One region of the Pseudorhizobium banfieldiae genome, then DNA from elsewhere that is predicted to be linked to it. Evidence: predicted binding sites of a transcription regulator. Region 1 holds the regulator's gene; the other holds the start of a gene.

Region 1 (14,995 bases):
CCATGTGGCGGGACTTGCGGCCCGTTCTCGGCAGGCGGCTTCACCGTCTCGTCCGGATTGAAGACAAGCAGCACGCCTTGCCCGCACCGGAAGAAGACATGGCGGTTGCTGGCCCGGACGATCCGCTCCAGTCCCAGGATGCCGCCGTAGAAACCCTCTGCCGCATCGAGATCTTCGGCATAGAGGGCGGTCTCGAGCATCCCTTCGATCAGCATCGCGCTCTCCGGTCAGGCAGTGATGGCCTGCTTCTGAAGTGCCACCAGTTCCTCGGTCCCCGCCTTCGCCAGCGCCAGCAGTGAAAGGAACTCTTCCTGGCTGAACGGTGCACCCTCGGCGGTTCCCTGTACCTCCACGATACCGCCCGTGCCGGTCATGACAAAATTGGCATCCGTTTCGGCGGCGGAATCTTCGAGATAGTCGAGGTCGATGACCGACTGTCCAGCGAAGATACCGCAGGAGATCGCCGCGACGTGGTCCTTCAGGACCTTGTCGAGCTTCGTCATCGAACGGGCTTCCATCCATTTCAGGCAGTCGTGCAGAGCAATCCAGCCGCCCGTGATGGCAGCGGTTCGCGTGCCGCCGTCCGCCTGGATGACGTCGCAGTCGATGGTAATCTGCTTTTCCCCAAGCGCGCTCAGGTCCACCACGGCGCGAAGCGAGCGGCCGATCAGGCGCTGGATTTCCTGGGTGCGCCCGCCTTGCTTGCCGGACGCAGCTTCGCGCTTCATCCGATCACCGGTCGCGCGAGGCAGCATGCCGTATTCGGCCGTCACCCAGCCCTTGCCGCTGTTGCGAAGCCATGCCGGAGGCTTCTCCTCAAGGCTCGCGGTGCAGAGGACGTGGGTGTCGCCGAAGCGGACGAGGCAGGACCCTTCCGCATGTTTCGAGAAGTTGCGCTCGAAGGAAACCTTGCGCATCTGGTCGGTTTTTCTGCCTGAAGGCCGCATGTCATGCTCCTGAGAATTTCCTAGGCGTTCTACGGACGTCGCCCGGCATTTGCAAAGGAAAAGGGGCAAGGCGTGTCTCGGAGCGGTCCCGAAGGCGCGCAGAACTTCCGTATGGCGAAGACCGCGCCGGATCACTATATTCCACCCAGACAAACCGAGGGCTTCAAGGGAACGATGGGATTGATGGAACGAAGGGAAAGCGGCGCGGTGCTTGACGACCGTTCGCGTGAGATCTTCAGACGCATCGTCGAAAGCTACCTTGAAACCGGAGAACCACTTGGTTCTCGAAATCTTTCCCGCCTCCTGCCTATGTCGCTGTCGCCGGCATCTGTCCGCAATGTCATGAGCGATCTGGAAGAGCTCGGCCTCATTTATTCTCCACACGTCAGCGCAGGTCGATTGCCGACCCAGTCCGGCCTGCGCTTTTTCGTCGATGCCTTCATGCAGGTTGGTGATCTCTCGGAGGAGGAGCGGACGAGCATTGAACGCCAGATCCGCCCGGAGGACCGCGACCGACCGCTTGAGAGCCTGATGCACGATGCCAGCCGGATGCTCTCCGGTGTCTCGCGCGGCGCCGGCATCGTCGTCACCACCAAGAGTGATCCTATCCTCAAGCATGTAGAGTTCATCCGGCTGGAGCCGACCAAGGCCCTGGCGGTCCTGGTAGGCGAACATAACCAGGTCGAAAACCGGATCATCGACCTGCCTGCGGGAGTGACCTCCTCGCAACTGACAGAAGCCGCAAACTTCCTGAATGCTCATCTGACGGGCCAGACTCTCCTTGAGCTTCGCGCCGAACTCGAGAGGCTGAAGACGCAGGTTCAGACGGAGTTGACCGCGCTGTCGCAGGATCTCGTGCAGCGCGGCCTGGCCGTCTGGTCCGGGACGCGCGAAGACGGCAAGCCGAACCAGTTGATCGTACGCGGGCGCGCAAACCTGCTCGAAGGAATGACGGGTCTCGACGATCTGGACAGGCTGCGCCTGCTCTTCGACGATCTGGAGAAGAAGGACAGCCTCATCGAGATACTGAACCTTGCCGAAAGTGGGCCGGGCGTCAGAATCTTCATTGGGTCGGAGAACAAGCTCTTCTCGCTCTCGGGCTCGTCCCTGATCGTCGCGCCCTACAGGGATCAGGAAGAACGCATCGTGGGGGCCGTCGGCGTGATCGGCCCGACACGGCTTAACTATTCGCGGGTCGTCCCGATGGTCGACTATACCGCCCAGCTTCTGGCGCGCCTGACCCGGAAGCCACGATAACACCCCATTCTCGGACCAGCCTTGATTTTTGAGGTCCAAACCTCGATATCGGGCACGACTTTGTGAACTAAGATACCGGAGATGGTCATGACCGACGAGACAAAGAAAACCGGACCTGACGCGGGCAAGCACGAAACCGCCGCGGAAAATGCTGCCGAGGCTGTGGCATCGGGGCAGCAGGATCAGGAGACGGTTGAGGGTGGTGAATCTCGGATCGCCGAGCCTGATCCCATCGAGGCAATCAGGGCCGAAAATACCGATCTTCGCGATCGTTTCCTGCGTATGGCCGCCGAGATGGAAAACCTGCGTCGTCGTACGGAACGCGATGTGAAGGACGCGAAGTCCTATTCGGTCGCCGCCTTCGCGCGTGACATGCTGGCCGTCTCCGACAATCTCCGTCGGGCGATCGATGCCGTCCCGGCCGAAATTCGTGCCGCGGCCGACCAGAGCCTGACCTCGCTGCTCGAAGGCGTGGAAATGACCGAACGTTCGATGCTGTCTGCGCTCGAACGCCACGGCGTGAAGAAGATGGACGCCGAGGGCCAGAAGTTCGATCCCAACTTCCACCAGGCCATGTTCGAGATCCCCAATCCCGAAGTGCCGAACAACACCATTCTCCAGGTGGTTCAGGCGGGTTACACGATCGGTGAGCGTGTCTTGAGGCCTGCCATGGTTGGCGTTTCCAAAGGGGGGCCGAAGGTCGAAGGGACCACCGCCCCCGGCGAGAGCGAAACGACGAACGGCTGACAACCTCTCCGTAAACGCAAAATAGCCGCCCGCTGCCATAGGCGACGGGCGGCTATTTCAGTCTCAGTTCTGTTGTCAGGCGGCGGTTGCCTGTTCCTGGTTCAGGAAGGCGTAGATCGCCGATGCCGAATCCGTCTGGCGAAGCTTCGCGACAAGTTCCTGGTCGCGCAACACGCGGGCGATCCGCGAAAGCGCCTTAAGGTGGTCTGCTCCGGCCCCTTCGGGAGCAAGCAGAAGGAATACAAGGTCGACGGGTTCATCGTCGAGAGCCTCGAAGTCAACGGGCGTTTCAAGTCGCGCGAAGACACCGCTAATGGACGAAATACTGTTAAGCTTGCCATGCGGAATGGCCACGCCGTGACCGACGCCGGTTGAACCCAACCGTTCCCGCTGCAGAATGACGTCGAAGATCTCCCGCTCGGCAACCCCGGTGAGCTTGGAGGCCCTGGAGGCCAACTCCTGCAACAGCTGCTTCTTGGAATTTACTTTCAGGGCGGGAATAATCGCATCTTGCTGTAGCAAATCTGCCAAAGCCATTCTCTTCTTCCTTTTTACCACCGCAAGGTGGAGGGAGCGTCGTCGCCGACGCTCTCCCAGAATCGTTAGCCTTTGATATTGGTGGAGTCGATCCAGCCGATATTGCCGTCGTTGCGGCGATAGACGATGTTCAGGTCTTCCTTGCCGGGGCTCCGGAAAAGCAGGACCGGCTCGTCCGTCATGTCCAGGGCCATGACAGCGGTAGCGACCGACATCGTGCGCAACTGCTTGGAACTTTCCGCCACGATGGTGGGCGCGAAATCCTCTGGCAGTTCCTCGTCTTCTTCCGGAATGGCATCCATGACGGTGTAGGCGATCTCCTGGCCGTTGCCGTGGGAACCGCCATGATGGTCCTTCAGCTTGCGCTTGTAGCGCCTAAGGCGCTTCTCGATGCGCTCTGCGGCGGCATCGAAGCTCAACTGCGGATCGTTAGCCTGGCCTGCTGCATGCAGGACAATGCCGGTATCGAGATGTATCTTGCAATCGGCTGAGAAACGCGATCCGGATTTCTCCACGATCACCTGACCTGCGTACCCCCCATCGAAGTACTTGGCGACAGCCTCGCCGATCTGGTCCTCGATCCGCTGGCGGAACGATTCACCGATCTCCATCTGTTTACCAGATACACGCACACTCATGGATTGGTTCCTTCTTATCGTGACTTGCGTGTTTCAGTCTACGCCAACCATCCACCTCATCCAAGCGCTTCACGCGGCACCGGGATGTTTTTAGGAGGCATGGCGAGTGGGTAAGGGTGCTTGCTTTTGTCCGTTGCAATTGCGGCGGGCTTCTACGCCTGTGGACCTCTAAAGTCAACGCATCCCTAATGGACGCCCCAGAGTAGAAGGTCTCCGGTGACCCTCGCCGGCTCTAAAGCCCTTTGCCAACTGCCGGGGCAATTGCTATTTGCAGCGAAACGTCAACCGATCGGATGTGCAGTGAAAAACAGGGAAAAACGCACGGAGCGGAGACCCGGCACGAGCGGCAGCCCGCGTTCCGCGCGCCCCCGTCCCGGCGGGCCGGCAAAGGGAGAGCGCGAGGGAGGATCTGTCGCTGGCGGCCGAGCGGCGGCCGAGCCTGCGCCACAGCGGCCTCTTATCCAGCGGGTCGGCGAACGCCCGTCTGAGCGCGTGCCGGTCATACTCGAGTCACGCGGCGCCGGGGACTTTCACCTGATCGACAGCGGCAATGCGTTGAAGCTCGAGCAATATGGGCCTTATCGGATCGTGCGGCCGGAGGCGCAGGCGCTCTGGCAGCCGTCGCTCCCCCCTTCTGTCTGGGAGAAGGTCGATGCCGTCTTCACCGGAGATACGGACGAGGACGGCATTGGACGCTGGCGCTTTCCGAAGGAGGCGCAGGGAGAAACCTGGCCCCTGTCGCTGCTTGGCGTCGATTTCCTCGGCCGGTTCACCTCTTTCCGCCATGTCGGCGTGTTCCCGGAGCAGATCGTCCACTGGGAGTGGATGAAGCAGCAGGTCGAGAGTGCTGACCGCCCGCTCAAGGTGCTGAACCTCTTCGGTTATACGGGGGTTGCCTCGCTTGTCGCGGCAGCTGCCGGCGCCGAGGTCACCCATGTGGACGCATCGAAGAAGGCGATCGGTTGGGCTCGCGAGAACCAGGCCCTGTCGCGCCTGGAGCGGGCGCCGATCCGATGGATTTGCGAAGACGCCATGAAGTTCATCCAGAGGGAGGAACGGCGAGGCAACCACTACGATATTATCCTGACCGATCCGCCGAAGTTTGGCCGCGGTCCCAATGGCGAAGTCTGGCATCTGTTCGATCACCTGCCCCTTATGCTGGACGTCTGCCGCGAGCTGCTCTCTCCGCGCGCTGTCGGTCTGGTGCTGACCGCCTATTCGATCCGGGCGAGCTTCTATTCGATCCACGAACTGATGCGCGAGACGATGCGCGGCGCGGGCGGTGCCGTGGAATCGGGAGAACTGGTCATCCGCGAAACGGGCATCGACGGCGGTGCTGTCGGTCGTGCCCTGTCAACCTCCCTATTCAGCCGCTGGGTGCGCGAATGAGCAATGATCACCACAACGAGGGTTCTCGGCGCGTCGGCCAGGTAAAGGAGGTGACCAGCCTCTCAAACCCGATCGTCAAGGATATCAAGGCGCTCAGCAACAAGAAGGATCGCGAGCAGAGCGGGACCTTCATGGCAGAAGGGCTGAAGCTGGTCATCGATGCGCTGGAACTGGGCTGGACTATCCGGATCCTCGCCTATGCGAAGGCCGCCAAGGGAAAGCCTCTGGTGGAACAGGTAGCTGCCCGCACCATCGCCAAGGGGGGGCTCGTGCTCGAAGTCAGCGAGAAGGTCCTCTCCTCCATCACGCGTCGAGACAATCCGCAAATGGTGGTCGGCATTTTTGAGCAGCGTTGGACACCGCTTGACGACCTCCGGCCGAGCCAAGGGGTGACCTACGTGGCCCTCGATCGCGTCCGCGATCCGGGCAATCTGGGCACGATCATCCGCACCGCGGACGCGGCCGGTGCCTCTGGCGTGATTCTGGTCGGGGAATGTACCGATCCCTTCTCTCTGGAAACCGTCCGCGCCACAATGGGATCCGTTTTCGCAGTCCCGCTCGCCAGAGCTACCACCGAGGAGTTCTTTGCGTGGCAGAAACGTTCGGGGGCCCAGGTCGTCGCAACCCATCTCGCCGGCGCGGTTGACTATCGGACAGTCAATTATGAAAAGAAACCGACGGTCCTGCTGATGGGTAATGAACAATCAGGTCTTCCCGAGGCACTGGCGAAGTCCGCCGATCGACTGGTGCGCATCCCACAGCAGGGCAGGGCAGACAGCCTCAATCTTGCGGTCGCGACGGCGGTCATGCTCTTTGAGGCCCGCCGTCATCTCCTGAAGCTGGAGGACGCCGGATGATCGTAGCGACTGCTTCCAGGTTCTCACGTCCGCTCGTCGCCGTAGTGCTTATCGTCATTGCCGTCGTGCTGGATCAGGCGGTCAAGCTTGCGGTCGAAGCCTATCTGCCGCTGGAAGAGGCGGTTCCTATCCTGCCGATGCTGGCGCTCTACCGGACCTACAATCTCGGCGTCGCCTTCTCTCTCCTGTCGGGAATGGAGAGGGAGTTCATCATCGGCATGCGGGTCGTGATTGTCGCCTTCGTGCTCTGGCTCTGGCGCCGCACGCCCGGGGAACGTGGTTTCGCCCATCTCGGATTCACTCTCATCGTCGCAGGCGCGATCGGCAACCTGATCGATGGGTTCGTCTATGGCCACGTGATCGATTACATTCTCTTCTATACGCAGACCTGGTCTTTCGCCGTCTTCAACCTTGCCGACAGTTTCATATCGATCGGGGCTGCCCTGGTCATCCTGGATGAGCTTCTGGGGTCGCGGAAGGCTGCCCGCGCCAGCGAGAGCGAGTAGAGATTTGTTAGCTTTGCAGGTGCAATGTTCGGGGAAACTGTGCCGGGCCATTTCCGATGCGTTTCCCCTTTGCCACCTTGAAGGATCGCCTGCCGCGGCTGCGTGACAGCTGCTCGGTCTTTATAGATCGCATTTCCGGCAGGCGGCTGCGTGACGCAGAAGCGGAGAGCGCCGCAAAATCCCGCCAGATTGCCACGGTCGTGCACGAACTGCGAACGCCGCTGAACGGCATCCTCGGCATGACCCATCTTCTCGGACAGACGCGGCTTACCGCCGAACAGCAGAACTATCTGAGCGGCATCCGCCAGTCGGGGCATGCGCTGGTCCAACTCGTAGAAGATCTCCTAGACTTCTCGACGCTCGAAGCGGGACGCTTTCGCCTCAACAACCGGACCGCTAGCATCCGTCAGCAGATCGAGACGGTCGTGGAAATGCTCGCACCGCGCGCGCATGAGAAGGGCATAGAGCTCGCCGCGACGGTTGCTGCAGACGTACCGGAACTGCTTGAGTTCGATCCCGCCCGTCTTCGGCAGGTGCTTTTCAACGTGATCGGCAATGCCGTGAAGTTCACGGAACGCGGCGGCGTCCTGATCAGCGTCCGCGCGGACGGTTCGGACGTCGTCATCGCCGTCGCCGACACTGGTCCCGGAATGGATGCCGATGCCCGGATACGGCTGTTCCGCGAGTTCGAGCAGATGGGTAATGCGGCCCAGCGCAGTGGCGGAACAGGTCTCGGGCTTGCGATAGCCCTTCACATATTGCGGGAACTCGGCGGCAACCTCTTGGCGGTGAGCGAGCCTGGCCTGGGCACCACCTTCACGGTCCGTTTCCCGCTGACGCTTGCCGAGGATGCGCCGGCGGGCGCTACTCGGCGAGGAAGCTTGCTGGAGCGAAATCGGGTCCTGTTGCTGGCACCGGCCGGGCCGGCGGCCACGGCAACCGTTACGACGATCGAAACGCTGGGGGGAACCTGCCGCCATGTCGAGAGTACGGCGGATGCAGCCGAGCTGCTCAACGGTGATCTAGCACTGACGCCCTTTACCGATCTGATTGTCGATCATCGGCTGGCGGCCCAGCCGATAGATAGCCAGATGAGCGGTCCGCTGCACCGCATCCTCCTCGTCAACCCGGAAGAGCGGGCCTCGCAGCCGCAGGAGCTGTATGACGCTTGGCTGATACGGCCGCTGCGTGAGAAATCGCTGATCGATGTCCTGTCCGGCCGCCTCAGGGGCTCTCGGAGCCGCGACGAAGCAAACCTTTCGGCCGGATCGACAACCGAAGCGATGAACTCACCTGCAGTGTCGAGGCTACATGTCCTTGTCGCAGAGGATGATCCCGTCGGAGCGAAACTGGTCAGCGCTGCTCTGAGGAAAGGGGGCCACCGCGTGGATGTCGTCGACAATGCAAGATCGATTCTCGATCATGCCGCGATACCGGACGGTCGCCCCGATGTCATTGTCACCGACCTTCACATGCCGGGTATGCCCACGATGGAGGCACTGGCTGAACTGCGGCGGCATGAAGCTTTGAACACTCTTTCAGCCACGCCGGTCATCGTGCTTTCCGGAGATGCTTCAGGACAGTCGCTGGTCGGTTCGGAAGCACTCGGCATAAGCGCGCGGCTCGGGAAGCCGACGGACCCTCAGCATCTGCTGCAACTGGTCGAACAGTTGGCCTCGCGTAAGGTGGCGCCAACGGAACTGCATTGACGGGCGGCTCTGCCCCAACCTATTGTGACACCCATTGTCATTTTTCTGTTGCGGGAAGATGATTATACGGCGGTGAGTTGAACCTGTGGGGCAAATCACCATGGCGCTAGACCTTCTGAAGCATGACGTGAACGCGAACCCCAGCCAGACTCTGGTTCAGCAGCCGGCCGAGGAGATCCTTGGACGGATCGGCAGTCTGGAAACGCGGCTTGCGCGGACGGCGCGTGAAGTGGATGCGGCACAGGCCGTCCGCTACCGCGTGTTCGTGGAGGAGATGAAGGCACAACTGCCCCCAGAGGCGATGCGCCTTCACCGTGACATCGATACCTTCGATGCCATCTGCGACCATCTCCTCGTCATCGATCTTGCCATCGAGGGTGAGATCGAGGACCAGATCGTCGGCACTTACCGCCTGTTGCGCCACCAGGTGGCCATGTCCCATGGCGGCTTCTACAGCGCCTCGGAGTTCGAGATCGAGCCGTTGCTTGCGCGTCATCCCGACAAGCTGTTCATGGAACTGGGTCGCTCCTGCGTCCTGCCGGCCTATCGGACGAAGCGGACAGTGGAACTTCTCTGGCAGGGCAACTGGGCCTATGCGCTGAAGCACGGCATGGCTGCCATGTTCGGCTGCGCCTCCTTTCCAGGGATACATCCGGAGGAGCATGCCCTGGCGTTGTCTTTCCTCCAGCACAATGTGAGTGCGAAGGGCGAATGGGCCGTAGCGGCACGCCCGGACCTGCGCCGGGAGATGGACCTCGTGCCGCCTGAAGGGATAGACACGCGCAAGGCGCTGGCGGCCATGCCGCCGCTGATCAAAGGCTATCTCCGCCTCGGCGCAATGATTGGCGACGGCGCGGTGGTGGATGCGGCCTTCAACACCACCGATGTGCTGGTCGTGTTGCCGATTTCCGCGATCTCGAACCGCTATATCAACTACTATGGCGCCGATGCCGGACGTTTTGCCAGCTGACCGCTAACTCCCCGCGTTGTAGGCGGCGATCGCCGCCATGTTCACGATGTCGGAATCCTTGGCGCCCATCGACGTGATCTGCACCGATTTGTCGAGCCCAACCAGAAGCGGGCCGATCACGGTCGCCGCGCCCAGTTCCGCCAGCATGCGGGTCGAGATAGATGCCGAATGAATGGCCGGCATCACCAGGACATTGGCCGTGCCGGAGAGGCGGCAGAAGGGATACTGCTCCATTCGCTGCGGATTGAGTGCGATGTCGGCGGCCATCTCACCATCATACTCGAAGTCGACACGGCGACGGTCGAGGATCTTGACCGCCTCCCGCACACGCTCGGAGCGTTCCCCGGTGGGCTGGCCGAAGGTCGAATAGGCGAGCAGGGCGACGCGTGGCTCGTAGCCCATGCGGCGCGCAACCCGGGCAGCTTCGACGGCGATATCCGCAAGCTCCTCCGCCGTCGGCATGTCGTGAACCGCCGTATCTGCGACGAACACCGTCCGGCCGCGGGACAGGGCGAGCGACACGCCGATGACGCGGTGGCCCGGTTTGGTGTTGATGCAGCGGCGAATGTCCTGCAGCGCCGTTGCATAGTTCCGGGTCGTGCCTGTGACCATTGCATCCGCGTCACCGACGGCAACCATGGTCGCGGCGAAGTGATTGCGGTCGTTGTGGATCAGGCGCTGCACGTCCCGCAACAGGAAGCCTTTTCGCTGCAGGCGCTCGTAAAGATAATCGATATAGGCGTCCACACGCGTCGAGATGCGTGCGTTGACGATTTCGATGTTCGGCCGTTCGAGGTCGATTCCTGCCTTCTCCGCCGTCGTTCTGATGACGTCATCGCGCCCGAGCAGGATGGCAGTACCGAGTTGGTGATGGGCAAAGGAGACAGCCGCCCGCATCACCTGCTCCTCCTCGGCCTCGGCGAAAACGACACGTTTGGGGAGGCGGCGCACGCGCTCGTAGATACCTTGCGTCGTCGCTGCGATCGGGTCGCGCCGAGCCGACAACTCTCGCGCATAAGCGGCAAGGTCCGGAATATTCTTTTGCGCAACGCCGCTTTCCATCGCGGCTTCTGCAACCGCGACCGGAATGGCAGAAATCAGCCGCGGATCGAAGGGCACGGGGATGATGTACTGGGATCCGAATATCGGGCGGTTGCCCTGGTAGGCGGCCGCGACATCGTCCGGCACGTCCTCGCGCGCCAGACTTGCCAGCGCCCGGACGGCGGCGATCTTCATCGCATCGTTGATCTGTGTGGCCCGCACGTCCAGCGCACCACGGAAGATATAGGGAAACCCGAGGACGTTGTTGACCTGGTTCGGATAGTCGGAACGGCCGGTCGCCATGATCGCGTCGTCGCGGATGCGGGCCACCTCCTCCGGCGTGATCTCCGGATCGGGATTGGCCATGGCGAAGATGATCGGCCTGTCGGCCATCGAACGGATCATCTCCTCGGAGAAGGCGCCCTTCTGCGAAAGCCCGAACACGACATCCGCACCGTCCATCGCCTCCGCCAGCGTCCGCTTGTCCGTCTTGGCGGCATGAGCGGATTTCCACTGGTTCATTCCCTCGGAGCGGCCCTGGTAGATGACCCCCTTGGTGTCGCAGAGGATGATGTTGTCCGCGTTGAATCCCATGGCCTTGATAAGCTCGACGCAAGCGATCGCAGCAGCACCGGCGCCGTTGCAGACGAGCCGGGTATTTTTGAGGTCCCGCCCAGTCAGTTCCAGGGCATTGACCAGGCCGGCGGCAGCAATGATCGCGGTCCCGTGCTGGTCGTCATGGAAGACGGGAATGTCCATCATCTCGCGCAGGCGGCTCTCGATGATGAAGCATTCGGGCGCCTTGATGTCCTCGAGATTGATGCCTCCGAAGGAGGGGCCGAGGAAGCGGACGCAGTTTACGAACTCGTCGACATTTTCCGTGTCCACTTCCAGGTCGATGGAATCGACATCGGCGAAGCGCTTGAAGAGGACGGCCTTGCCTTCCATGACCGGCTTCGACGCCAGCGCACCGAGATTGCCAAGTCCCAGGATTGCCGTTCCGTTGGAGATCACCGCCACCATGTTGCCACGGGTGGTATAGTCGTAGGCGGTGGCGGGATCGGCGGCGATTGCCTTGACCGGCACCGCGACACCGGGGGAGTAGGCCAGAGACAGATCCCGCTGCGTCGCCATCGGCTTGGTTGGGTTGATCTCCAGCTTGCCGGGCCTGCCCTCGGCATGGAAGGCGAGCGCTTCGCTTTCCGTTACGGATGTGCGCGTTCGGGCGGCCTTCTCATTCACTGGCATTCCTCCTCCCAGCTTCCTGTGGGCAGCCGTTCTTCTGGCTGCGGCGGCTGTTGTCTTTCCGGGGCCAACATCGATAGTGTCGGCAATTCCCCTGCGCAACAAAAAACCGGTTCCGTGACGCAATTTGAAAGATTCTCCATCGACGCGCTGACCACGGCTGAACTGGCCACGGCAGAAAGCCGCGCATCGGCAACGCCGATGATGGAGCAGTATATCGAGATCAAGGCGAACAACCCGGATTCGCTCCTCTTCTACCGGATGGGAGACTTCTACGAGCTCTTCTTCGAAGATGCGGTAGAGGCGTCCCGCGCGCTGGGGATCACGCTGACCCGCCGCGGGCAGCACATGGGCCAGGACATCCCCATGTGCGGCGTCCCTATCCACGCCGCCGACGACTACCTGCAGAAGCTCATTTCGCTCGGCTTCCGGGTGGCCGTATGCGAGCAGGTCGAGGATCCGGCAGAGGCGAAGAAGCGCGGTTCGAAATCGGTGGTGAAGCGCGACGTCGTCCGGCTCGTGACGCCGGGAACGCTGACCGAGGAAAAGCTGCTTTCCCCCTCGGAATCAAACTACCTGATGGCGCTCGCACGTATTCGTGGTGGAGCCGATCCTCAGCTGGCGCTAGCCTGGATCGACATCTCGACCGGCGTCTTCCGGCTTGCCGAAACCGATCAGTCGCGACTTCTCGCCGACATCCTGCGGATCGATCCACGCGAACTGATCGTGCCAGACACGATGTTTCACGATGCCGAACTGAAGCCGGTGTTCGACGTTCTGGGCAAGGTTGCGGTCCCGCAGCCGGGCGTTCTCTTCGACAGCGCCAGCGCCGAAGGGCGCATTGCCCGCTATTTCAGTGTCGGCACCCTCGACGGTTTCGGCAGCTTTTCCCGGGCAGAACTGGCGGCGGCTGCGGCTGCGGTCGCCTATGTGGAGAAGACGCAGATATCCGAGCGGCCGCCGCTCGGCATTCCCGAGCGAGAGAGCGCCGCCTCGACCCTCTTAATCGACCCGGCCACCCGTGGCAATTTGGAACTGACGCGGACCCTGTCCGGTGACCGGGACGGGACGCTTCTTAAGGCCATCGACCGGACCGTGACTGGCGGCGGTGCCCGCCTGCTTGCCGAGCGACTGATGTCGCCGTTGACCGACCCGGTCCAGATCAATCGAAGGCTGGATTCGATCTCCTTCCTTATCGACGAGCCGTCGCTCTGCTCCGAGCTCCGAACAGCGTTGCAGCATGTGCCGGACATGCCGCGAGCCCTATCACGCCTTGCACTCGACCGAGGTGGCCCGCGTGACCTAGGCGCGATACGGCGCGGCCTCGAGGTGTCTCGTGCCGTCGCATCCTTCCTGGAGAAATCGATGCTGCCGGAGGAACTCGCAACGGCGCTGGACGATCTTCGCTCCCTCCCGCCAACCTTGGAGCAGCGGCTCGCGGAGATGCTGGCCGATGACCTGCCGCTCCTGAAGCGCGACGGCGGCTTCCTGCGCGAAGGCGCCGATACGGAACTCGACGAGGTGCGGGCGCTGCGCGACCAGTCCCGGCGCGTCATTGCGGGACTGCAACTGCAATATGCCGAGGAAACGGGGATCCGGTCCCTGAAGATCAAGCACAACAACGTGCTGGGTTATTTCATCGAGGTCACTGCGGGCAGTGCCGGTCCGATGACTGACGGTCCGGAGGCGAAGGCACGCTTCATCCATCGGCAGACGATGGCGAATGCGATGCGCTTCACTACGACCGAGCTTGCAGATCTGGAAAGTCGAATCGCCAACGCCGCCGATCGTGCGCTGGCGATCGAACTGGCCGCTTTCGATCGTATGGTCGAGGCGACCATCGGTGAGGCCGAGGCCATCAAGAAGGGCGCGCGTGCGATCGCTGTCGTGGACGTGGCAGCGGCTCTGGCCCTGCTCGCGGAAGAATGGAGCTATCGCCGGCCGACGGTGGACGCCTCCCGCATGTTCGCGATCCAAGGCGGCCGCCATCCGGTCGTGGAGCAGGCGCTGCGGCGGCAGTCGGAAGGCCCCTTCATCGCCAATGACTGCGATCTCTCGCCTTCGCAGGACGGGGAGTTCGGGGCTGTCTGGCTGCTGACAGGCCCCAACATGGGGGGCAAGTCGACATTCCTTCGGCAGAATGCGCTGATCGCCATCCTCGCCCAGATGGGGTCCTTTGTTCCGGCGTCGTCCGCGCATATCGGGGTGGTCGACAGGCTGTTTTCACGCGTCGGAGCCTCCGACGATCTCGCCCGGGGCCGGTCCACCTTCATGGTGGAGATGGTCGAGACGGCTGCCATCCTCAACCAGGCGACCGATCGCTCGCTGGTCATTCTCGATGAGATCGGCCGGGGAACGGCCACCTTTGACGGTCTCTCCATTGCATGGGCGGCGGTCGAGCATCTGCATGAGATCAACCGCTGCCGCGGGCTCTTCGCCACCCATTTCCACGAGCTGACGGTTCTGTCGGAGAAGCTGAACCGGCTTTCGAATGCCACGATGCGGGTCAAGGAATGGGATGGAGAAGTGGTCTTTCTCCATGAAGTCGGAGCGGGTGCCGCAGATCGATCCTACGGTATTCAGGTCGCGCGTCTCGCCGGCCTGCCTGCCTCCGTGGTCGCGCGGGCAAGGGACGTGCTGACGAAGCTGGAGGATTCCGACCGAAAGAACCCGGCGAGCCAGTTGATCGATGACCTGCCGCTGTTTCAGGTGGCCGTCCGGCGCGAGGAGCAGCGGAGGGTAGGGCCATCCAAGGTGGAAGAAGCCTTGAAGGCGATCAATCCGGACGACATGACGCCGCGCGAGGCGCTTGAGGCGCTTTATGCGCTGCGCAAGCAACTGCCGCGCGACTGAGGAATGCCAGTCATTCTCCGGCACACGAAGTGTGAACGTTGGATGATGATTAGTATTGGCCAGTCCGCAGCGGAGCGGATATAGGCTCCATTCGGGCCGGCATCAGCGGGATAAAATGGTTCAGGACGCGATCGATCTCTCCGACATCCTCGACGTGGAAGCGCTGCGGGCAGATTGTCTTGCGGCTCTGCAGGACGAAGGCAAGTCGGCACTGGATCGACGCGCTGCGGTGCTTGCGGTGTTGAGGAGTGCCAGCACCGAGGGCCGAAAGAAGATCCGCCGGCTGCTGGACGAGGATG
Region 2 (14,995 bases), on a different replicon from region 1:
GGCTGAAACCTCAGAGGACAAGAACGAACACTCGTTCCCGATGGCAGCGGAATAATCCCGCCGCTGCTTTCCGCCGGTCACGTCCTCCAGCGTGACCGGCTACCCTATTCCAGAGGACAAGCCATGCTTGATTCCGTACCTGATCCGACCCTTGCCGCCGAAAGCTGCTGCCAGCTAATCAACGCCTACCTGAACGATCCGGAGCATGTTGATTGGGATGACGTGCAAAAGGCACTCGATACAGCGCTAAAGGCCTTCGATCTGCCACCGACCCACTTTGAGGAGGCTATTCAGCGCGGCTGAGTTTACTGCAAGATCGCACCTTAGCGCCCGCTTTGGCATCGAGCCAATGCGGGCGCTTTCGCAGGTGCCTGGGAGGCAGAAACGTATCGGGGGACGGCACATCAGGCCGCTTGTTGAGAGGAGGCCCGCGCCCCCTCCTCTCAAACTCTCCTCCCCACCCGGTTGAATTTCCCCAACAATAACGGGGGGTAAATCCTACTCTGGAAACGTTCCAGATTTCAGTGTGAAGAGAGCGAAGACGCGGAAAAGCATGCTAACAAATTGAAACGTAAGCGCTATTTCAGATGTCGGCTGAACCGGCGCAGCAGCGCGGAAATGTGTCAACTTGCATCAATCCGGTATCTCAGGCTACAAATCGTAACGAGCGGAACCGTAACCGATTCCGACTCACACATTCTAACAGCTTTTTGGAGATCACACCCGGCCCAGAAAAGAAAAACCGCTCCCGAAGAATCCGGAAGCGGTCTGCAGTTCGGTAATAATAAGCCAAAACCGTTCTCGCAGACCTCCCCTCCGATGTCAATAATCAAAACACCTTTTCGGTGAACGGCGGAGCTTTGTCTGGCCTCTGACAGGAGACGGACGATGGGGGAACCCACACAACACAAGCGGCCGACAGGTCGCAGAATGACGAAGGAGCGAGCCGAATTCCGGCGACTGGCGCAGTCAACGGAAATCGGAACGGTGACGCGCGGCCAGCTGGCGGTACTTGCAAGAAACCTGATGACAATCGGGATGGTTACGACCGCAGAATATGCGTTGCTGGAAGCCATCATAACGACCGCCAAGGCAGACGCCTTCGACAAAGGAGGGCGGCCGATCGTCTACAAGTCGAACCGACAGCTCGGCTATGACATCAACAAGTCGCCAGGGCGCGTAAGCCGGATTCTCTCCCGATTGTACGACCTCGGCCTTGTCACCATGCAGGACAGTGCGAATTTCAAGCGCTACCCGATCCGTGACGGCGAAGGTGATATTGCCGACGCCTGCGGCATTGATCTGCGTGTCCTGATCGCTCGGCACCATGAACTTGATCAGCTGGTGCGCCAGAAACGGGAAGAGATTCGAGTGCGCGACAGCGCGGCGCGTCGCTTCCGGGACGCTCTGCGTGCCGCGAGATATGCTCTGGCGTCCTCAACCGAGCGAGGGGAAGCCATTCTCGGGCGGATCGGGTCCCGTGTTGAGAAGATCGCGGCCTTCATAGGATCGGCCAAGCACGCACCGGCCCATGTCCGCCGGAAGGCAACAATGCTTTTGGAGTGGCTTGCCGACCGATTGCGCAACGTGAATCGGTCCCCGCAAGCGCCCGACATAGATGCAAATCTGACATGCGCGGATGTCGAAAACGACATGCACATACAGATTACAACCCCAAGACCTTTTGAAGCTCGTAATGATGAACGGCGTTCGCCTAACGGCGAACAAATCAGTTCGTTAAGGGCTGGCTCCGCCAGCAAGAGGGCTTTTGAGGAAAGCCTGGGGAGCCGTTCGCGCCAAAGCAATAGGCAACTGCAAGTGCGGCCTTCACTTGTGGCGCTGGAAGATGTGTGGCGGGCTACGCCAAGCCTTGCCGAATATGGCTACCAGCCCCCGCGTAGTTGGGCGGACCTGGACCGGATCGCTCCCAAACTTTGCCGCATCGCCGGCGTGTCCGAGGATGCGCGCCAGCGGGCCGTGGACCGAATGGGCCAGCAGGCGGCTGCCGTTGCGATCGCTCTCACCTTTGAGAAATACACGCGCGCAGAAATCAGCTCGCCGGGCGGGTATTTGCGGGCCATGACAGACCGCGCCGCGAGCGGAGAGCTTCACCTGAACCGCTCGGTATTTGGGCTGGCAGCCCGCAATTCAATGGAGGCGCGCACTTGATGAATATTCGCTTGGTGGGAGCCGCGCTGGCTGCGCTTCTGTTCACTGCCTCCGCTGCGTCGGCCGATTTTTCAGGCCAGGCGCGGGTGATTGATGGAGACACCTTCAGCATTCGTCAGCAGAGGATCCGCATTGCGGCTATTGATGCTTGTGAGCGCGATCAAACCGGCTTCAGGAATGGCGCGATATGGAGGTGCGGCATCGAGGCACGACGGTTCCTCGCCAGCTTGATCGATGGCAAGCATGTCCGCTGCATTGAAGTCGATCGAGACCAGTACAAACGCCTTGTCGGCCAGTGCTTCGTCGATGGCTCGGATATTGGCCTTGAAATGGTGAAGGCGGGCCAAGCCAGCCTCCTGTTGCGCTATCTGCCAAGATCCCACCCGATCGACCTGAGCCAGTACCGCCACGCCGAGGATCGTGCCCGACAGCGAGGCCAAGGCTTGTGGGGCGCCCAGGTTGAACCGCCCTCCTCCTATCGCCGCAGCCATTCCGGCAACTGAACGACTGGGGCGCTCATATGGGCAACAGATGGCGAGATCTCATGTTATGGCGAAACCATCGGTTACCCCAGCCTCTTGTTTCAGGCTGCTGGTTCGGCTGCATTCAGCTCAATCCCGCCCGCTACCAGTGTAGATGTCCCATTTGTCGAGGTGACGTATTGCTGCAAGCGCTCAGGCCCCACACCTCCAAAGTGGTTGCTCTTGATGCCCGTTCGCACGGCGACGCGGTTAGCGCAAAGCTGTTCGTCTCCAAATTTTCCCCGCCTTTGGCTTCCTCGCGAAACAAAATTTTCCGCCGCCCAGCCTCCTTCGCTGCGCTCCGGCCTACGGTGCGCACCGCTTTTCGCCGTGCCTTATGAACGATCATCGCAACCACCATAGAGGAGTGATTAACATGAGCATGACCAACTTCATCCAGTTCGACAAAGACGACATCGACAACGCCAAGGGAACCGGCCTCATCTCCACCATCGACCGGGACCTGGACATCAAGGTTACACCGTTCGACTCCACAAACGAAAAGGCTCCGACGCATCGCGTCTATGCCAAGTCACCTCGCGGCCACGACATCGAAGTTGGCGGCATCTGGAAGAAGACCAGCGGCGAAGGGAAGCCCTACTACACGCTCTCCATCAAGCGCCTCGGCTTCAATGCCAACCTGGGTCGCTATCCCGGCCAAGATGACCTGGCACTGCAGGCCATCATCGAGTGGGAACCGCGCGATTGATTGCTCTTGGAGGCCCGATCTCTGATCGGGTTTCCACCCTCAAAGAGCCGGATTTCCTCGCTTTCGCTGGATATTCGGCGCGTTTCATGCTAAGTTGAGCAGTAACTGGAGGCTTTGCCGATGAACGTTCATGCCCCCCGCCCCGATCGCTCTCCGGAAGCTGTTGCTTCCCGGAAGAAGGCCGTCGATCAGGCTCGCGCCGCCAACATGCGGCAGGGTTACACCGGCGATCCGGTTTTGGAAGAAGCAAACGGCCGTTACGTTGCGGGAGACATCACTTCCGAGGAAATGCGCCAAGAGCTGCTGTCCCGCTTCAAGCGGGCTTGATCATCACCTAGAGATTTGTCGCGGCCGCCTGTGATCTCAGGCGGCCTTTTTGCATGAGGTTTCGCGTGGTCCGCGATGATGAAGCCAAAGGCTCCTACACCTATCCCAACACTTCAGAGGATAAGGATTTCAAGGATGTTCTGAAGAACAAACTGGATATCAGGAGCCATTCAGCGCTGCGTGAAGCCGAATACGCTTTTACGGCTTTGAGACAAACGGAGCTCGCCGAGGGAAAAGGCCCTACCGGTAATCACGACGCAGCGCATCTGAAGGCTCTGCACGGCTACATCTTTCAGGATGTCTATGAATGGGCAGGACATACGCGCAATGAAAGTCCTGTCGTCGATGGGCAGCGGGTAGAGCCGGTAGGTGGGCTTTCGAAGGGCGACACGACCTTCCTGCACGGTTCGCGGATTGAAATGGGCCTCAACGAGGCGCTGAGGCCCGCCAGAGACGATCAGGGCCTAAGAGCTGCGACACCTGAGCAATTTGCTGAGAAAGCCGCGCACGTCCTTTCTGAGCTGAATTACGTTCACGCTTTTCGGGAAGGCAATGGAAGGGCAAACGAGGCGCTAGTGGTCTCGTTGGGCCGCACCTACGGTCATGACATCGATCTTACCGTCATCACCAAGCCTCGCATGATCGAGGCATCCATTGAGACCACCAATGATCCGTCCAGTCCGGCGATGAAGCATCTCATCCAGGATGCGATGGATCCTAACCGCCGCGAGGCTATCCGCAGTGCCATGTCAGATCTTGAGCAGGCTGGCGAGAAACCGTTCGAGCACAACATCCGCACGGCCCGCCCGGGCGAAGTGATCGAAGGACAGGTTCTCGGGCATGACAATCGCGTGGCGAGCCTCGTGACCGACAGGGGGATTGTGGCCGTTGACCGCGCTGACCTTCCCGAGCGGATGCCTCCCGACGACGAGGAGGTGAAGTTCACCGCTCGATCTGATTTCAAGACTCTGGGGCGGCCGGAACAGGTCCAAGATGCCCAATCGCAGCCAGGTCAGCAAAAGGCCCAAGAGCCTCAGTCGCAGCACATCAACGCCGAGCTTAAGGCTATCGAAGCGCAGCAGTTTGTCGATCGCCAGCGAAACCGCGACCAAGACGACCGAGAGCGCTGACCTGCGACCCGGTCGCTGCAGTGAGGGCCTGTGTCATTGGCCGGGGTGCCGGAGCTCTGCGCTCTCCCCTGTCCGTTGGATGATTTGACGGACAAACTACGATAGCCCCTCCCCCATTCAACCGCTTGCGCGGTCCTACACTCCGTTGCGGCCCTACGGGTGCATGGGGTCGTTTCGCTATCTTCGGATCTTTGCCGTCAACCAACGAACAGGAGACGGCGATGCAGAGCGTAAAGGACACCTACCAGCGGATCACCGACACCATCATTCAGCAGCTCGAGGCCGGCACCAAGCCTTGGATCTGGCCATGGCGCGGAAACAGCCGCAGGTCGGCTACGCCGCTCCGCGCCTCCGGCGAAGCCTATCGCGGCATCAACGTGGTCATGCTGTGGCTCTCCGGGCAACTCGCCGGCTACGACGAAAACACATGGATGACTTACCGGCAGGCTCAGGAGCTTGGTGCTCAGGTCCGCAAGGGCGAACAAGGAACCCTCGTCGTCAAGTACGGCACCTTCACGCCGAAGGAGCAGGAGGCGGACGATCGTGCAATCCCTTATCTCAAGGGCTACACCGTCTTCAACGTCGAGCAGATCGACAACCTGCCTGACCGCTTCAAGAGCCCGGCCGAGGCGGCGCCGATCGAGCCGGTTCCGGTTATCGACCATGTCGAAACCTTCATTCGGGCCACAGGCGCAAAGATAGCCTACGGCGGAAAGCAAGCCTGCTATCGCCCTGGCCCCGATGACATTCAAATGCCGGAGCGCGGTCGGTTCCTCAGCGAGGTTCATCTTTACAGCACGATTTTTCATGAGCTCGGGCACTGGAGCGGCGCAAAATCACGCCTTGATCGTGACCTTAGCGGGCGGTTCGGGAGCGAGACCTACGCAATGGAGGAGCTTATTGCCGAAATCTCAGCCGCGTTTGTCTGCGCCGATCTTGGCATTGAGCATGATCCGCGAGACAACACCGCGACTTACGTTGAAAACTGGCTCAAGGTGCTGAAGCAGGATTCACGTGCAGTCATCACTGCCGCCGCGAAGGCTCAGGCAGTCGCTGACTATCTCCGACAATTCAGCTCTTCTACAGGGTAGGGGCCCTAGCAAAACTGTCGGGCCTCATGCGCATCGATCCAAAACTTTACAACTGTAAAGTCGGGCATCCTGGATGCGTTAACTTCTTGTTAACGAAAAACGCCTTGAAGAATCGGAGTCAGTCTGGCATCCCTGACGGAAATGATCTCGTAAAGTGATCAGAACCGTCAAGAGGTTTGAATGTTGCAGCCAGCTTCTCAGAGCGTCAGAGACACTGCGTCGAAGATCGAGGTCTACACCTCGAAACTCTCTGCGGAGCTGAACGATATGCGTGAAGCTGTCTATCCACCCTCTGCGCAGAAAACATTTGGCCGGACATTCTCAACCCTTGACCTAGTGAGGCTACTCAAGGTTCCGGAAAGTACTCTTCGCCAGTTGACGCTGGAAGGGAAGGGGCCTTTGCCCGAGCGCGCAGAAAACAATAGGCGAACGTACACGATAGAGCAGGTCAAGGAACTGAGGCGATTCCTGGCCGAACTTCGTCCTGACGAAGCTGGCGAGCTGCTTCCGCATCGTCGCAAAGGGGAAAAGCTTCAGGTAATTGCTACGGCGAATTTTAAAGGTGGTAGTTCCAAGACAACCACTTCTATCCATCTCGCACATTTTCTAGGGCTTCAGGGTTATCGGGTCTTGTGTCTGGATCTTGATCCGCAAGCATCGATGACTGCGCTATTTGGTATTCAGCCCGAGTTCGATCTCGGCGAGAACCAGACAGCCTATGCAGCCATTCGATATGACAATGAGAGGCGGCCGCTCGCTGAAGTGATCCGGCCAACCTATTTCCCAGGTGTCGATCTAGTTCCTGGCAATCTGGAGCTAATGGACTTTGAGTTTGATACCCCGTCCTATCTGACCTCGAAAACAAGAGATGACCTGGGTTTGTTTTTCGAGCGGTTAAGCAGTGCCCTGGCCCGCGTCGATGATCGATACGATATCGTTATCATCGACACCCCACCGTCCCTTGGATACTCGACACTCGCTGCTCTTTATGCAGCCACGTCCTTAATCATTACCGTTCACCCGGCGATGCTCGACGTTGCATCGTGCAATCAGTTCCTGATCATGATCTCCGATCTATCGGAGGTGCTGGGGCAGTTTGGAGCTAAATTCGAGCATGACTTTTTCCGCTTCCTGCTCACGCGCGTGAACCCGAATGACGGGCCGCAGAAGTACATGTCCGGAGTCATGCGCCGATTGTTTGGTGATGATGTACTCGTTGCGGAGGCGCTCGAATCGACGGCAATCGCCGGTGCAGCGGTAGCGAAGAAGACCCTATACGAGCTTGAGTCGGGTGAGGTCGGTCGTGAAGCGTTGAAGCGCGCAATTGAGAGCGCTGACCGAGTTAACTCCGAGATCCTCGACCTCGTTCACAAAGTTTGGGGACGTAGCACATGAAGAAAAGCATCCTTCAGCGAATGGCGGCCGCCGAAAGCCGGACGGAATCTCCTGTGTGTTCGGACGCGTCCGACAAGCCCTCCCTGGCGCGGCGGCACTCTTCACCTGTCATTTCCAATGTGGGTCGGGCACTGACACAGCTCACAGAAGATAGTGTCATTTCACTCGATCCTGACCGTATCGACCGCTCCCCCTATAGAGATCGCTTTGGCAACGACGAGGACGCGGCCAAAGAGCTCGAGGCGCTTAAGATTTCAATCGCAAGTGAAGGCCAAAAAATTCCAGTTCTTGTTCGGCCGCATCCGACGAGAGCGGATCATTACCAGCTTGCCTACGGTTACCGTCGATGGGCAGCGATCAAGGCCATAATGGCAGAATCGGATCGCCCAGAGACCATAAAGATCCGAGCCTATGTTCGAGAACTTTCCGATCGGCAGTTGATTGAAGAGCAATCACTCGAGAATGGTGTTCGGGAAAACCTGACCTGGATTGAGCAGGCAATGTGGGCCGTACAGCTGAAAAGTGCTGGCCTTTCCCATCGCGCCATGTGCCCAATCTTGGGAGCTTCAGAAGCGGCAATATCGCATCTTTTTCGAGTGACGGAGGCGGTTCCCGAAGACATCATTCTTGCGATCGGAAGAGCAAAGGGAGTTGGTCGACCGAAATGGACCGCATTTGCCGAGTTGCTGAAAGATCCGAGCAGCGCAGCACGTGTTCGTAAAATAATCGACACGGTCGAGTTTCGAGGCGCTGACAGCTCCAGCCGTATTGCCCAAGCGATACGAGCTGCAAGTTCAGCGGCCGACAAAGTGACTACGGAGCCAGCTGAAGAGATTGTTGACTTCGCCGTGGGTGACCGAGTTTTTGGCCGCATGAAGAGTAATTCGGCTGGAACTACGGTCTCAATCCCGAAGCAGGAACGCGCTTTCGCGCGCTGGCTCGCGGACCGAATGCCTGATCTTCTAAGCGAATACAACAATCGTTCAGATCGAACTCACCAAGAGGTGTGATCGAGACACTCGTTAATTGGTCAAGAGGAGAGACCGCGACAAAAGAAAAAGGCCCCCAAAACGTTTCCGTCATGGAAGCCTCTCTCAATTCCTAGCAAGATCGAGAATCGCATTTCCATGAATCCCAGTCAAGAGTCTTTGGCATCGTTTTGGTGAGCGGATTTCTTTTGCCTGAAGAAAGGTGAAGGAATATGCAGACGGGAAATGTGACGACGCCCTTTGGGCGGCGGCCGGCTGTGCTTGCTCTTGTAAAGAGGCAGCTCCAGACGTCCGAGACGAAACCAAGCCGCCCGGTCGAAAAATGGAGAGTGTTTCGCGACGCTTGTGAGGCCCGTGAACGCCTTGGCCTCCAGGACAGGGCGCTGACTGTGCTGGACGCATTGCTGACGTTTTATCCAGAGAGCGAGCTCAACTGCGATAGTGGATTGGTGGTCTTTCCATCCAATGCTCAGCTGTCTGTCAGAGCGCACGGCATAACCGGAACGACCTTGCGGCGGCATTTGGCTGCCTTGGTCGAGGCCGGGCTCATCCAGCGCAAGGATAGTCCGAACGGCAAGCGCTACGCTCACCGGGACAAGGGTGGCGATATCGAGCAGGCTTTTGGATTCGATCTTTCTCCACTTTTGGCTCGCGCTGCGGAACTTGCAGGTCTGGCACAGGAAGTCGCTGCCGAGCGCCTGCAGTTCAGACGAGCCAAAGAGGCGCTGACTATCTGCCGGCGTGATGTACGCAAGCTAATTTCCGCCGCGATGGAGGAGGGGGCCGACGGCGACTGGGAAGCCATCGAAGACATGTATGTCGGCATTGTCAGCCGACTCCCCCGCAATCCTGACCGTCGCCAGGTGGAGGCAATCCTCGACGAGATGCAGCTTTTGCGCACCGAAATCCTCAACCTTCTGGAAAATCAGTTAGATTCTCAAAATATGGACGGCAATGCTGTTCAAAATGGCTGTCACATACAGAATTCAAAACCCGAATCCATCTATGAACTTGAACCTAGCTCTGGAAAAGAGCAGGGCGGAGCCGTCGAGCTGGAAGTAGCACCCAAAGCGGTTGCTCAGCCGTTGGCAAAGCCGGAACAGATGAAGTCGTTCCCGCTGTCGATGGTCCTGAAAGCCTGCCCGCAGATTTTGGATTACGGGCCCGGGGGGACGATCTACCATTGGCGCGAGCTGATGGGGGCCGCGGTGGTGGTTCGATCAATGCTTGGTGTTAGCCCGTCGGCTTACCAGGAAGCGTGTGAGGTGATGGGGCCGGAGAACGCGGCGGTTGCTATGGCTGCAATCCTGGAGAGGGCAGGGCATATCAATTCGGCAGGTGGATATCTCCGCGATCTCACGCGTCGAGCGAGGGCAGGGGAGTTCGGGCTCGGACCAATGCTGATGTCGTTGATGCGTGCCAATACGAACGGAGGCCGGAAAGCAGGGTGAGGGGCTGTGCTGACGCACTAGGGTGAGGTCTCGATGGAAAAGGCCTGAAGTCAGCCTTCCTACATTGACAGCACTTACGATCGGTTTCAGCTCTCATTCGTCTGTAGGTGTTTCGGTTGTAGATGACTTGCGACCTGGTGGGCGACCAGGCGGACGGCCTCTCCTGCTGGCTCTCGCAGCTTTTCGGTTCAATCGTTGGCGTTCAGCCTCAGCTTGCGCGTCAGCCTCCGCTTCCGCTTTCTGTCGAGCCTCAAGAACATCGCTTGGCGTCAATTGGCCAACTATGCCAATCAAACTGCGTATGGTGTCGTGGGGGAGGTCATGAATAAGTCTGAACAATTCAACCCGATCATCGGCCTCTTGAGGATCTTTGCCGTAAAGATGAGGTGCCGCAGCATGAATCATCTGCATTGGCAGGAAACCAAGGAGCTCGGAAAGGTGGATCATTCGTGATACGGTAAGGCGCGAAATGTTCAGTTCATAGCGGCTATAAACCACTCGTGCGAGACCAGCCAAGGTCGCGAAATCACTCTGGGTCAAACCAGTTTTCGCACGTTCGTCTAAGAGGAATGCGGAAAGCTTTGCGTCGATCTCCCCGAAGCTGACAATGCCGTCGAAGCCCTCCTGGCGGTACAAGGGTCTCTGGAAATCTGGATCTGTGGTCTCAACCAGTTCCCTTGAATTGATATAGTCGGATAGATTCCGCACCGTCGGTATTCCCTCAGTCCCCAAATCCGCCAGTGGCAGATATCACGCACCATAACGTGCCATTAAGGCACTGTCATCCTGCGCGCCAGTCACACAAACCTAACAATATTGGGGGGAATGATCTGTAACATTGCTCTCTTGGGATCGAAATGCGCAACTCAGAGGCGCGTTGTGCCTCGAGTCAAGTTTGACTGCGAGCATTCCTGTTCACCGCCTTCGCAGCAATCAGATTCCAGCTTCGGGCATTGGGTTGAAAAATGCCTTCGAGGATCCTCTCCTCGCTGACCCAACTCAACTTCACGCGCATTTCGCAAGCTAGGGAGAACTGGTCGATGCTGATGCATCTTGTGATCCGGATCTCAGACTTCGGTCCGTGTTCCTCGAAGTCCCACATTGCAAACCGGAACAGCTCGCGTTTGGCGCGATCGTCCGTTGGCCAGTCGGTTTGCTTAAAAGGCTCCGGTGGAGCGGCGCCGACACTGAGTAAAGTTCTCTTTATGGCGCGAATATCGATCCCGACCTTCTCCGTCGCTTCAGGGTTGATCAAAAATCCAAGGGTTGCGCCTAGCGCCACCCCGCCCAGGAATCGAAGGTCGAGGATCAATAACCATTATCCTTCAGAAACTGGTCGATCGCGGCCTTGACGATCACCGTCATTTTCAAGTCGTTTTCAGAGGCTGCTCGCTCCAGACGTTTCTTAGTATCGTAATCAAGGGGGCAGTTGACGAAGTGTTTGCTCTCCCGCGCTTTATTCTGCTTCAGCTCCTGCAGTCGTATTCTGGATGCCTCACGCTCTAACGATCTGCTCGTCGCTCTCTCCCGGCGAGCCTCCGGTGATGGCAGAATCAAGCTCGACCGTTGTGGCACTTGAACGTCAGGGACCTTCGCGGGAGCTTCTTCGATAGCAACCTGGTCTGGATGATCGCTGGCCACCAAGTTTTCTGCTTCGTTGTCTATAGCCGGCTGCGACATTGAATTGGGCACATTCCCCCGTGACCGTCGCGGTGCAACGGGAAAATCAGATATACTGGAAGTCCCTTTAGCCATCTTACGCCCTCTTTTCCTCGTTTGTTAGGAAACGTTCAATTTCTTGCATCATGCCCATAACCTCACTCCGGGCCTTTCTGACCGAGTCGCTGAGCTCAAGCATTTGCAGTGTCCCATATCCCAGTCTGATGTCCCGATAGGGGTTTCGCTCATACAGCTCGGTATCAAGGAGGTGTGAATCATATCCCTGCTCTTGCAGGTTTGCGATGAAGGGGCGGATCAGGCGGTAAGCTTCCAGTGAGCGGCCGGGGAGAGTGATCCGGGTTCTGAAGTTGAGATGTTGAATGTTTCGCCCGGTACGATCGCAGGTGTCAGCCACGTCCATTGCTGCCTGGCCGGCAGCAAGGATCTCGTCTTGGTTTGGCTGGATCGGGGTCATAACGATGTCCGAGCCGGCGATGATCGTGTCCCGTAGCACGGTGTCTTGCCCGGGGGAGTCTATTAACACGACGTCAAACCCGGCGGTTTCGTTCTCCAGAATATGCTGAAGTGATGCGTTAGTTACTGCCGTTCGAAGCTCAATGCCGTCTGGCCTGTTGTCCTTCGCCTCTGAACGGGACCACCACTCATTCAGGTTTTGTCGTCCGTCTGCATCAACCAAAAGCACTTGCTTACCTTGAAGCGCATATTCCCCGGCGATCAGGATTACGGCGGTCGTCTTCCCCGCGCCGCCCTTGCCGCTTACCAGCGACATGCAAATTGCCATTTCACGATCCACTTCCTGTCTAAGACTTCACCCCGTCCCTAGCGGTCTGACGTGTGTTCGATCGGAACATAAGTATCGTCGTCAAGATCTTCACATCAAAGGGAATCTACCATGTGACAACACGCAGGTTAAGATCAGAACGTGCGTGTGACCGCACGCTACTGGACATCAATAAAACCACACGAGTTAGTCGTGTGGTTTAATCGAGTGCTTAGGTCGAATGGTGAACCCCGGAGCCGCGTGAGGCCGTCTTTGGCGCTCGCACGGAGGGCGCAAGGGCGAAGAGCGAAGCGTCCCTTTCGCCTGAGTACGAGGGACAGACAAAGGCCTTCAGAAGCGGTTTTGGCGGTGAATCCTGGTGAGCGTTCCAACGGAAAGAGTGCGAAGCGAAGCGGAGCCAATCAAGAGGTGGAATTTGGTTGAAATTATGGGGTAGTGCTTTAGGTTAGGCGTGGCAGGATACGCAAAAATGTTTTACATTTTGCATTGCGATCGTGGGACAAGCCCACGATGAGGGTCGCAAAGCTCCGGGAAGGCCTAGTTGATTGATGAGTGAGGACACAGTCGAAGTGCCGACAGCCAAGCAACGCAAGGGGCGTCTAATCAACGTGCGCGTCAGCGATGCAGAGCATTCGGCCATCGAAGAAGCGGCCGAGTCGGCCGGTATGAGTGTGTCTGCTTTTTTCCGTTCGCTGCTCCTCGAGGGTGCTGGCGTTCGACCCATTCTGACTGCGGAAGACAGGTTGATCATGGCCGCGTTGCTCGAAGACATGCGGATGATCGGCATCAATTTAAATCAGGTAGCCCGCTCCCTGAATGCAGGAAAGGGTGTCCATCCCTCAGAGCTGGACATCAACCTTGGCAATGTCCAGCGGATTCAGGCGGCTGTAATGAGTGAGCTGCGGACACTCTCGCGCCGTGCCGGGCATGAGCGCCGAGGCGAGGTGTAGGCCGTGGAGTTCTTTTTCGGCACTTTCACAAGCGAATGGGAGCAAAGGCGCGCGGCGCTATTGCACGAAATGACGCTCGGCGGCCGTGGGAGGGCTGTCGAGGAAGAGCTTGAGAAGAGACTGAAGAATCTGCAGCACCAGGTTGGGATGTCTAAAGGCGGGTCGGGATCTAGGGGAGAGGTGAGGACTTCGGCATTCAACGTGTCATCGCCTTCGAGGACGATGGCTGCCGGTTCGGGTGCTATGCGATCAATGGACGTTCGTCTTGCGAGCGTTGCCAAAGGGAGCCAGCCAGCAGTTGTCAAACTGGCTTCCTACGGTGGTGGCGCCCGCGTCGGCTCGATGCTCAACTATGTTTCCAGAGGGGGGGAGCTGAAGGTTGAGAACGAGAACGGCGAGACGTTGCGTGGCCGTGAGGAGCTGGCGCGTCTCCGTGGCGATTGGGATCACCTTTTCCAAAACAGGACCGAGAGCCGCGATATCGGCGCGTTTAGCGTCGAGGTCAGCGTTTCCGGCGGCTCGAACCCGCATGAGCAGGTGCGGGACATTCTCAGCAGTGGCTTTGGTGATCGACGCTACGCTTACTCTGTCGAAACCCGAAACGACGGATCGCTGAAGGTCGAGGGCTATGTTGTGTTGCGCAGCGGGCAGGGCGAGCGGCTGACGGCTGACGCGAAGGCGGCCGCCATCGTTCAGGAGCGTTTCGACGCCAGCGCCGTTGCTAAAGAGGCCCCCGCGGCTTTCTCGTTCACAGGCTATGGCAATGGCGTGGAATATGGCGCTGCCAAGTTGCGAGACCTGATCGCGCAGCGGAACGACGTTCGAGACGATCAGGGACGCTCGATTGCCGATGACAAGGCTGCGGGCGACCTGGTGCAAAAGGAATGGCGGGATGAGCTGCACAGCCGCAAGAGCCGTGACGTGATGCACGTGATCATGTCGGCGCGTGCCGGCACGGATGCTGTCGCTTTCGAAGGAGCTGTTCGCGACTTCCTGGCTGAGCAGTTTGCGGGCCATCGGTACGTTTTCGCTATGCACGATCCGGAGAGCGATCCGAAAGAAGCAGGGGAGGGGGGCAAGCGGCCGCATGTTCATGCTCATGCCATCGTTACCATGCGTTCGGAATCGGGCGACCGGATCGAGACGACTCCGGCCACCTTCAGGCAATGGCGTGAGGTCATGGCCGAGAAGGCTCGTGACCACGGCATCAACATGGAAATGACCGATCGGCGAGAGTTCGCCACGCCGCCAGCCTTCACGCGAAATCAGGTTCGCGCCGTCAAGCATGACGGTCGAACCGAGCATGTAGGCACCAGCGATCCGGCGCAGGCGCGATATGACGCAAAGCGAGCTGGTCGGCGCGTGGTAGCGACGAGCCAGAGAAGCCGCCAGTACATCCTAAAAGCGCAGGAGACCTGGCAGAAGATTGCAGTCAACGCCGGCGACACAGTGGTTGCGGCCTACGCCGCTCAGCATCGCTCCTATCTGGAAAACGGCCTTGCCCAAACCCATCAATCGCCTGCTGGTGCAGTCATTCATGCAGATTTCGGCGGTGATTACCGCTCCAATATGGTAGCAATCAAAGACATGTTGTCGGAGGCCAAGGACATGCGCGAGCAGACACGCCCAGAGTTCGAAGCGTACGAAAAGACTGTTGAAACGGCTCTATTCAACCTTCAGCGCAGCACTGGTCCAGAGGACCGGTCAGGCTTCGAAGAAGTTTCCTCCCTCGCTCGCGAGATCGTCGATCTGCGCAGGCAGATGCTCGAAATGAAGGAGCGTGGGCTTGATGAGCAGGATGG

The links. The regulator HrcA, encoded in region 1, represses chaperone genes, less so after heat shock. The targets are predictions, from matches to a motif close to GTTAGCACTCNCNNNNNGNGAGTGCTAAC.
Region 2: a site for HrcA is predicted at 12,602-12,630, ahead of NT26_RS20805 (DUF6290 family protein). Genes of this name have one in related genera too.

Annotation. Positions count from the first base shown of each region.
Region 1 is NZ_FO082820.1:4,228-19,222, forward strand. It holds gene NT26_RS00020 (VOC family protein) at 1-215, opposite strand, end outside; gene rph (ribonuclease PH) at 228-947, opposite strand; gene hrcA (heat-inducible transcriptional repressor HrcA) at 1,122-2,204, shown strand; gene grpE (nucleotide exchange factor GrpE) at 2,292-2,951, shown strand; gene ptsN (PTS IIA-like nitrogen regulatory protein PtsN) at 3,027-3,488, opposite strand; gene hpf (ribosome hibernation-promoting factor, HPF/YfiA family) at 3,554-4,126, opposite strand; gene NT26_RS00050 (class I SAM-dependent methyltransferase) at 4,427-5,515, shown strand; gene NT26_RS00055 (TrmH family RNA methyltransferase) at 5,512-6,372, shown strand; gene lspA (signal peptidase II) at 6,369-6,878, shown strand; gene NT26_RS00065 (hybrid sensor histidine kinase/response regulator) at 6,935-8,587, shown strand; gene olsB (l-ornithine N(alpha)-acyltransferase) at 8,688-9,557, shown strand; gene NT26_RS00075 (NADP-dependent malic enzyme) at 9,561-11,846, opposite strand; gene mutS (DNA mismatch repair protein MutS) at 12,045-14,696, shown strand; gene NT26_RS00085 ([protein-PII] uridylyltransferase) at 14,812-14,995, shown strand, end outside.
Region 2 is NZ_FO082821.1:60,435-75,429, forward strand. It holds gene NT26_RS20730 (ParB/RepB/Spo0J family partition protein) at 1-55, shown strand, start outside; gene NT26_RS20735 (hypothetical protein) at 124-303, shown strand; gene repC (plasmid replication protein RepC) at 931-2,169, shown strand; gene NT26_RS22520 (thermonuclease family protein) at 2,169-2,672, shown strand; gene NT26_RS20750 (DUF736 family protein) at 3,067-3,399, shown strand; gene NT26_RS20755 (antitoxin VbhA family protein) at 3,520-3,726, shown strand; gene NT26_RS20760 (Fic/DOC family protein) at 3,792-4,856, shown strand; gene NT26_RS20765 (ArdC family protein) at 5,078-5,947, shown strand; gene repA (plasmid partitioning protein RepA) at 6,128-7,342, shown strand; gene repB (plasmid partitioning protein RepB) at 7,339-8,352, shown strand; gene repC (plasmid replication protein RepC) at 8,544-9,782, shown strand; gene NT26_RS22525 (helix-turn-helix domain-containing protein) at 9,876-10,418, opposite strand; gene NT26_RS20790 (hypothetical protein) at 10,672-11,094, opposite strand; gene NT26_RS20795 (hypothetical protein) at 11,091-11,537, opposite strand; gene NT26_RS20800 (ParA family protein) at 11,539-12,231, opposite strand; gene NT26_RS20805 (DUF6290 family protein) at 12,792-13,193, shown strand; gene NT26_RS20810 (relaxase/mobilization nuclease domain-containing protein) at 13,197-14,995, shown strand, end outside.